Anaerobacillus alkaliphilus: one gene and its partner. The protein of the gene in region 2 binds, or shares a complex with, the protein of the main gene of each other region. Links are inferred from orthologs where the notes say so. Each region holds a gene or a part of one and is shown on either strand. Other genes may lie near its edges.

Evidence for each region.
Region 1: rpsT (region 2) and rpsR share a complex: the UniProt entries of both Bacillus subtilis proteins name them as parts of the 30S ribosomal subunit. The link is inferred for Anaerobacillus alkaliphilus from one-to-one orthologs.

The regions. Positions count from the first base shown.
Region 1 is NZ_QOUX01000021.1:157,376-161,349, forward strand. What follows is about bases 1,074-3,974. They hold rpsR (30S ribosomal protein S18), read right to left. Parts: upstream 2,694-3,974; coding sequence 2,454-2,693; downstream 1,074-2,453. Other genes in these bases: DS745_RS05800 (YybS family protein), read right to left, coding at 1,074-1,325; DS745_RS05805 (potassium channel family protein), read right to left, coding at 1,683-2,348; ssb (single-stranded DNA-binding protein), read right to left, coding at 2,781-3,302; rpsF (30S ribosomal protein S6), read right to left, coding at 3,334-3,621; ychF (redox-regulated ATPase YchF), read right to left, coding at 3,863-3,974. Also shown: DS745_RS05795 (DHH family phosphoesterase), read right to left, coding at 1-374; more of DS745_RS05800, read right to left, coding at 390-1,073. UniProt on the Bacillus subtilis protein: Binds as a heterodimer with protein bS6 to the central domain of the 16S rRNA, where it helps stabilize the platform of the 30S subunit.
Region 2 is NZ_QOUX01000045.1:2,144-7,386, reverse strand. What follows is about bases 963-3,891. They hold rpsT (30S ribosomal protein S20), read left to right. Parts: upstream 963-2,258; coding sequence 2,259-2,525; downstream 2,526-3,891. Other genes in these bases: holA (DNA polymerase III subunit delta), read right to left, coding at 2,611-3,615; gpr (GPR endopeptidase), read right to left, coding at 973-2,091. Outside these bases: spoIIP (stage II sporulation protein P), read right to left, coding at 1-810; DS745_RS14120 (YqzM family protein), read left to right, coding at 4,028-4,159; DS745_RS14115 (DNA internalization-related competence protein ComEC/Rec2), read right to left, coding at 4,212-5,243. UniProt on the Bacillus subtilis protein: Binds directly to 16S ribosomal RNA.

The sequences.
Region 1 (3,974 bases), on a different replicon or contig from region 2:
GTGTGAAGCTCTTCATCAATTTTAGCTATCGGCTGACCAATACAATCATCCTCGATAATTGACATCACCATCGGATTTGCCCACAATATTACCTTGTCTTCGTTATAAAGTAAGATACCAATTGGAAGCTTTGTAACAGCTTCTTCACCAGCCTTATTGACACGGTAGGATAACGTCGAAATATATTCTTCTATTTCCTTTTTAAATGTTCTTTTTGCTTGTATTGTATAAAAAAGTAAGAGAGCAATGATCATCAATCCTAATAACCCTATGACCCATTGGTATATCATCAGTATCCCAATAAAAATAACTGCCACAGTAAATATTGCAATGATATGATATCCATGCAACCTTTTCATTAGAAACTCTGGCATAATTTCAACTCCTAATTAACTCGAGTTTTTTATTCTTTTTCGCAGTTCAAATCCTAAATCAATTATACCTAATATTCGATAGATATAAAGAAGAAATGGTAAGAAAAACGTCACGATGATGACAATAACGGATATAGATTTATGAAACCCTTTGGCATGAATGTAAAAAAAGACAACAGCTAGACCTTGAATAGTCATTGCAATTTCTAATAGAGGGAACAAGTTCCACATAACAAGATATAGAGCAGTTCCTTCTTCTAGGCCTACTAGTATAAAAATGGAGGCTATTAAATAATACCAGAGAAAAGACTTTGGAAATCCCCATTCACGAAACGGTTTGAAGTGAGCAACCTTTATTCGTAGCCTCTTTAGTACAGCATATGCAATCAACTGAATAAAAAGGGCATAAAAAACTCCGGTTGTAATAATTAGCGATGGTGCTAAAAAGATTATTCTTTCAATAAAATCAAGTAACGGTTCAAGTTGAGTTCTAGGGTCTTGACCGATGGCCACTAACATTGCTTCAGCAGTTTGCACTGACTCTAACATTAATTCCTGAATCACCTTAATAGGATTTAAATCAAAAACAACAATACTTACGATAAAAGATAAGATCAAATTAGCAATGTATGCTAAACTTCCACCAAGGAGCACAGTAAAAGCAGATTTCTTCCGCCTGTATAATTCTCCTACTACAATACCACTACTTCCAAACATAATGGCGCTTGTAAGTAATACAAAACCTCCAATAATAAAAGAAACAAACGACGCGACAACCCAAAGCATCAGACCAGGTTTCCACCCATTTCTTACTGTGTATACAATAAATGGTAATGGTAAAATCCATATTAATACCGAAGCAAGAATTGGTAGCACAACTGTTGCGAAGGCAAGGATCGCAAAAATAGCTGCGAATATTGCCCCTTCAGTCATTACCTTTGTATTTTTCATGTAACTTCCCTCTCCTCTAAAGGCTGTTTTCGCAAAGTTAGTTGCTTTCGTAAAAATCCCAAAAGCCGGATTTTTACACAAAATACTAAGAATTCACAACTAAGTTAGTAAGTATTGCTCTTTTCTTACATAATTTATTGGCTGATATCTTCATCTAGGGTATTTATCCGATTATTTTAGGGTAAAAAAGCCACAATGTTTACGAAAAGAACCTTTCTAAAAAAACCTCTTATTCACTCTCCTGATTATAAACGAAGTTGTTGTTTTTTAAAAATAGAGTCGATTTTTTTCTTATACTATCAGATTAATTATTCATTTTCACCATAATTGATAGTATAAGAAAAATTTCGGTTAAGTTTATAATCCTTCTTCTTCAAAAACTCTTAAGTCATTATTTTGGCCAATTAAAATTAAGATATCATTTTCTAATATTAGCTGGTCAGGAAAAGGCGTAATAATGACATCATCACCTCTTTTAATTCCTAAGATCGTACAGCCGTATTTGGCTCGTATGTCTAACTTTGCGATTGTCTTATTTGCTACTTTTTTCGAAGCTATGAGCTCCATAATACTGTAATCAGGTGATAATTCGATGTAATCAATAATCTTTTCCGAAACTAGATAATGGGCAATTCTTATCCCCATATCTTTTTCAGGGTGAATAATACGATCTGCTCCAATTTTTTCAACCACTTTATGATGATAGTTATTTTGTGCTTTCACCCACACATGCTTTACTTTAAGTTCCTTTAATAGTAATGTGCACAGAATACTTGCTTGAATATTATCCCCTATCGCAACAATTACGTACTCAAAATTCCGGATCCCCAAAGATAATAGGGTGTTTTCGTCAGTAGCATTGGCTACGACAGCATGTGTGGAGTAGTTTGCAAAGTTATGGACTCTTTCTTCATTTATATCTATCGCCAAAACTTCATGCCCCATCTTATAGAGTTCTCTACAAACACTTCCACCAAATCTACCAAGCCCAACTACTGCAAATTGCTTTTTCAAACATACCATCCCCTTTTTACTTTCCAAAATAACCGGCATTCCTTATTATAGGTAAGTTTCTGCTAAAATATAAAAAAGGGGATAGACTATAAGCCATCCCCTTTTTATAAATCCTTATTCCCCGCTTACGTACGGTAATAAAGCGATTTGACGTGCACGTTTAATTGCAGTCGTTAATTGACGTTGGTACTTAGCAGAAGTTCCAGTTACACGACGAGGTAAAATTTTACCACGCTCAGAAACGAAACGCTTAAGTAGGTCAACATTTTTGTAGTCGATTTTCGTGATTTTGTTTACTGTAAAGTAACATACTTTACGGCGTTTCGCACCACGGCCACCACGACGTCCTCCCATTGCCATTCAAAAAACCTCCTTCACTGATAAATTTTTATATTCGTAGGGTTACCCCTCATAAAAGTTAATAGTTAAAAGCCAATAGATCTAAAATGGTAAATCATCATCTGAGATGTCAATTGGCTTGCCATCACTAGCGAATGGATCATCAGAAAATGACTGATTACTACGGCCATAATTATTTTGGTTTTGGTTTTGATTATTAGGATAACCACCCTGACCCTGATTTGAGTTAGGGTTAGGATTATTATAATACTCTCCTCCACCACCCTGATTTCCACCACCAGCACCTTTTGTTTCAAGGAACTGTACAGTGTCTGCAACAACTTCTGTTATAAAAACTTTCTTGCCTTCGTTGTTTTCATAGTTGCGAGTTTGCAGTCTTCCATCAATTCCCGCTAAGCTTCCTTTACGTAAGTAATTAGCAACATTTTCTGCTTGTTTACGCCAAATCACTACATTGATAAAGTCCGCTTCACGATTTCCTTGTTGGTTTGAAAATGGTCTATTTACAGCAAGTGTAATACTCGCCACAGCAATTCCATTTGGTGTGTACTTAAGTTCAGGATCTCTAGTTAGGCGGCCAACCAAAACAACACGGTTAAGCATCAGTACCCCTCCCCATTCTATCTACTAGTTCTTATTCTTCGTCTTTAGTAATAAGTAAACGAATTACGTCTTCGTTAATTTTGATTAAACGATCGAATTCTGCGATTGCAGCTGGCTCAGCTGTTACGTTTAGTAATACATAGAAGCCTTCACGGAAGTCTTCAATTTCATAAGCTAAACGACGCTTACCCATTTCATCAGCCTTGTCGATAGTAGCACCATTATCAGTTAAAACGCCGTTAAAACGTTCGATTAACTCTTTAGTTGCAGCTTCTTCAAGGTTTGGTCGAATAATGTACATGATTTCATATTTACGCATTTGTACGTCACCTCCTTTTGGTCTAGCGGCCCCTCTTTATACGAGGAGCAAGGGGCGAATAACACAACAATATAACTTGTCATTTACTCGCATTTATCGATTATAACAGAATTCATTTTAAATGTAAAATGTAAATTAAAGATAGTGTAGAATGTAGAGTCTAGAATTATTATTTAGAAGTGCTTCGAAGCCACTGCCCCACCATTCTACACTCTACATTTTGAATTCTTCATTCTACATTTTAAACGTTAAATCTAAAGTGGATTACATCTCCATCAGCAACAACGTATTCTTTTCCTTCTAATCTTACTTTCCCTTTTTCCTTCGCTTGAGCGTGTGAGCCTGCTTCCACT
Region 2 (5,243 bases):
AAATTCTAAATCATCATTTCTACTCATTGCCTCTTTTACAATTTCCCTTGAAGCATCATAGGATTGACCATAAACCCAATTACGTTCACTTAGCAGTGTACCAATGTCGCTCGTATCTACATCGACACCAATGCCACGCTTTTCAAGTTCACGACCTAATCGTTCTCCTACTAGGGTAATATTAACCTCAGAATGGAACGCTTGATTAGGAACTTTTGCATCTTTCAACTCCGGTAAAAATGATTCGCGACTATGGGAATGAATAATATGAACAACTTTCCTTCCGTCTGTCGAAACCTCAGGTGCTGGAAACTCTTCGTTCAGCTTGTCCAGCTTTTCTAGGCTTTCTTGAGAAGCTTCCCGCTCAGCCATCATTACTTCCATTGGTGGTGCGGACTCGATTGGCATATTCGTAAAATCGGTTCCTTCACCAGCTACAATAATTTTTCCATCGAATAAAGCAAACCCAGGTAACTCTCTTCCCAACAAACTCCTGGGGTCATCAGGGTTTAAGCTAGTGGCTAATTCGAAAGCAAGTGACGACACTTTTGGTGGTTCACTACCTTCTGGTAAGACCTGTGTAAAATAAGGGTTTTCAGTACCCATCATATACATTAATGCATCACTTGATACATAAGAACTCCACGCATGAACGGTTGTTGATGATATTCCATAACCAGGTTCAAATGCTGTCAGCATTCCTGTAATAATAAACAAAGCCATAATTCCGACAATGACAAGGATTGCGATCCGCTTAAAACTTGTCCTATTTAACGAAACTGTAAAACCTCGAAACTTTCTAGACGACATTCTATTCCCCCCTCAAGCCTGTCTACATCATGTATATGACAAAACTTAGAGGGGTAGAACCTTTTTTAAAATTATTAATTGTGAATTGTCAATTTGAATTGTTTTGATAAGCTTCGGAGCTAAACCAACAGCTAATTCATAATTCCTAATTGACAATTGGTCTTAGTGAGTGTACATCCCGACATTATCTTGATCTACGTCTCCGTGGAGGGCAGCGTTTAATCCTGCGGCAATTACGTTCGCCATGTCTTCAATGAACACATCAACTTCCTTCGGTGTAACCATTAAATTATGGCCTAATGGGGCAAGCACCTCTCGAATTAATTGGCGTTTTTCATCTTCTTCCAATCCACCAATCATTCCCATAATATTCTTTCGGGTTTCTACCCCAGGTAAATCATCATCGGTAAGTACTCTTTTTTCACCAAATGTCATTCCCGCTGGTGTAAGTAATCTAGAAGGCTTATTTCCCTCACGCATCTCTCGTCCAAAATGCTTTAACACATAGTCGATCGTATCACTTGTAATTGAAACTGCGTCAACAACAGTTGGGATACCTACCGCAATAACTGGAATGCCAAGAGTTTCTTTGCTTAATTCTTTTCGCTTATTTCCAACTCCAGAACCTGGATGGATTCCTGAATCAGAAACCTGAATGGTTGTATTTACCCTCTCAATATTACGAGCTGCAAGAGCATCTATCGCAATGACGAAGTCAGGTTTTGTTTTTTCAATTACCCCATGGATAATATCACTAGTCTCAATACCTGTTATGCCCATTACCCCTGGTGTAATCGCACTAACTGAACGAAATCCATCAGAAACCTGTTCAGGCTGTAGCTCAAAGATGTGTTTCGTTATCAATAAGTTTTCAATGGCAATTGGTCCTAAGGCATCCGGAGTAACATTCCAGTTACCTAAACCTACCACTAAACAACTGGCATCTTTTTTTATTCCTAACTCAATTAAAAAGTGGTTAAATTCTTTCGCAAAAACTCTTTCCACTTTTTCTTGTAATTCTGTATCTTTATTTCTAATTCCTTGAACTTCTAAGGTAAGGTATCTACCTTGTTTCTTACCTAGTCTTTTAGCACCTTCTTCAGTGATTTCAACTGTAGAGATATGTATGCCTTCTTCATCTCTCTCCTTAACAATTACACCACTGATCGGTTGCTTTTGATCCTCTGGCTTTTGATCTTCTCTTTCTCTAACTAATTCATGTGCTTCTAGTGCTAAATCTGTACGGACATTATATTGTTCAAGATTAATTTCTTTTGTCATAAAATCCACCTTCTTTAACTATATTCTACCTTTCATTGTTCCCCGGTTCGTTTCCAGCTATTCTCTATTACATTCCCCTATTGCAATTAGCCTAGAGTTTTGTTACAATGCAATGTGTTGTACTTATATATTCGCAATTACCCGGTTGCATCAAGGAGGTGAAAGGAATGCCAAATATTAAATCAGCTATCAAACGCGTAAAAACAAGTGAAAAGCGTCGTGCACAAAATGCTTCTGCTAAATCTGCACTTCGTACAGCTATCAAAACTTTCGAAGCTAAAGTTGCTAGCAACGAAGTTGAAGGAGCTAAAGAAGCGTTCTTGGTTGCAACCAAAAAGCTTGATAAAGCTGCAACAAAAGGCTTAATTCATAAAAATGCGGCATCTCGTCAAAAATCTCGCCTAGCGAAGAAATTAAACGAGCTTTCTGCATAATCTATATGAAAATGGGAAAAAGGGCTACTGTTGTCAAGCTCCTCTATTGAGGTGCCTGACAACAGTCAGCCCTTTTTTAGTTTCTCTAAACTCCTAAGACTCTAATAATAAATAATTCTAATCCAAGTTGTTTATCAATTTTCCCAGTTTTTATTTTATAATCAGTTTCGGCAATTTCATCTAAAAAAGATAATAATTTTTTCTCATCAAATTGTTTTGCTTGTTGGGTAGCCAATTTTACCACGTATGGATGGAGTTTAAGTGCACCTGCAATATTTTGTTGAGAATAGCCCCGGTTTGTGAGTTCTTTTACTTGATATAAAATACGGAACTGCCTTGCTAGTAAGGCTAATAGTTTTATTGGTTCCTCTTTTTGTTTAATCAAATCATAAAAGACTTGCAGCGCCTGTTGTTTTCTACGATGAATAACATGATCAACTAAAGAAAAGACATCTTGTTCCATTGTTTTAGAAACAAGCTTCTCAACAATTACATCATCTATTACCCCACCATCGCCTACATACAGAGCCAGTTTTTCAATTTCGCCAGCAATCATCACAAGGTTATTGCCAAGCAGTTGAACCAATTGCTCACGGCCGTCTTTAGTTATTTGCACTCCATATTTTTTTACTCTTTCATCCAGCCATTTCTCCATTTCATGATCAGAAAAAGGGGCTGCATCAAGTACTTCTGAATGAGATTTCAGTAATTTCACAATTTTTTTTCGTTCATCTAATTTTTCATATGGGGCAACAATGACAAAGACAGTTTCAGAAATCGGATTTAAAACATAAGCTTCTAGCTCTTTTAAATCATGTTCAACTTTTGACTGATCTTTTCCTGTAAGAAACTGAGCCTCCTTTACAATAACAACCCGATGGCTGCCCATAAAAGGAATCGTTTGCGCTTCTTCAATCGCAACTGAAATAGGTGTTTCCTTTGCTTCGTAAGTAGATAAATTAAAATCGTATTGGTCTTCAGTCAAAACTTTATTAATTAATTTATGTATTGTCTCTTCAATTAAAAACGTTTCTGTACCATAGAATAAATAAAGTGGCGATAAAATTCCTTTTTTTATGTTTTTTTGCACTTGTAAAAAGCTCATTGTTTTTGGTACCCTTTCTTTAAACGATCTACCAATAATTTTATACATACAAACACGGCTAGTACAAGTGAAAAAGAGGAATTAACCGAAAAGTTAATCCCCCCATTTATGATAAACATCATCAAGTAGGACCTAGGATACCCCTTGAGGACGATAATCACGTGCTTTTTTCTCTTGTATTAGTTATCATATCCTATGCAAATTCAATCTATAGGTGACAACATTTCACAGCGTTGTAAACAATTTAAAGTGATATGACCATGTATAATTAGGGCCTTTTTTTCTGCATCCTATTCTACAAACAAAGTTTCTTATGTAAACATGTAGAAAATGTTTCAAATGTAGATTTTTTATCATTTATCGCTTATACTAAAAGTTGTATTAGGAGGGATGTCCAGTGAATCAATTTGAAAAGGAAGTCCAAAGCAACCGTAATGATGCAGTAGATTCTGCAGTTGGTTTCGTTGTATCATTCGGATTTTTCACAACAGTATTTGCTATTGCAGTACTTATTGATTTATTTGTTTAATTTTACTTAGCGGAAGAAGCCCTTAAAGTCTTATCTTTAAGGGCTTCTTCCTTTAGCGAACTTTTTCCTTGATCATCGTTTCAAAATACCCCGTTCCTTGTTTAAACTTATACCGGATTGCACCATTTTGATCCGTTCGAAAAACCTTGATATTTCGTTCATTTAATCGTTCGATCACATCTTTATGAGGATGGCCATAAAGATTATTTTTCCCTAGTGAGATGAGAGCAATCTTTGGATTGACTTGCTCTAATAAATCTTCCGTAGTTGACGTGAAACTTCCATGATGCCCTACTTTTAATACATCTACATCAAGCTGTGGGTAATTTTCCAATAACCTTCTCTCACCCTCAACTTCCAAATCCCCTGGAAACAACCATTTCAGTCCACCAAATTCGGTATACAACACAATTGAACGGTTATTTAAACTTTGCTCTTTTCCAAATGGCGAAAGAATAAAAAACTCACTATTTCCTGTTCTCCAGTAGTCCCCTTGTTTAACAAAAATAATTTTGGTGCCTATCTCACGGAATTTCTCTAACAGTTGTTTTTCATAAATTCCTTCAACAGAACCTATACCATAAAGGATTGTTTCAACCGAAATAACGTCAATTAATGCTTCTGCTCCACCAATATGATCATAATGGCCGTGACTTAAAATTAATTTATCTATTTTCCTTACTCCCTTTGCCTTTAAATAGGGGACTACTACATCTCTACCCACATCAAATTCACGTTCTCGTTTCATAAACTCTGGTTTAAAACCTGTTTGAACAATACCACCTGTATCTATTAGATAAACTGCCTTTCTTCTTGGGAGTTCAATGAGGATACTTTCCCCTTGTCCAACATCCAACATAGTTACTTCCCCCTCCGAAGTTAAATACGGTAGATGCCAATGAAGTAAAAGAACAATGATGAACAAACTGCTACTCTTTAGTAAGCTTGTTGTCGAATTAAATTTTTCCCAACTATAAAATATCCCACCAATTGCAACATAATATAAGGCAACTATATAAAGAGGAGGTTGGCCAAAAAGAAAGGATGAATAAGGTAAAGCCATAATCTTTTCTAACCCATTATG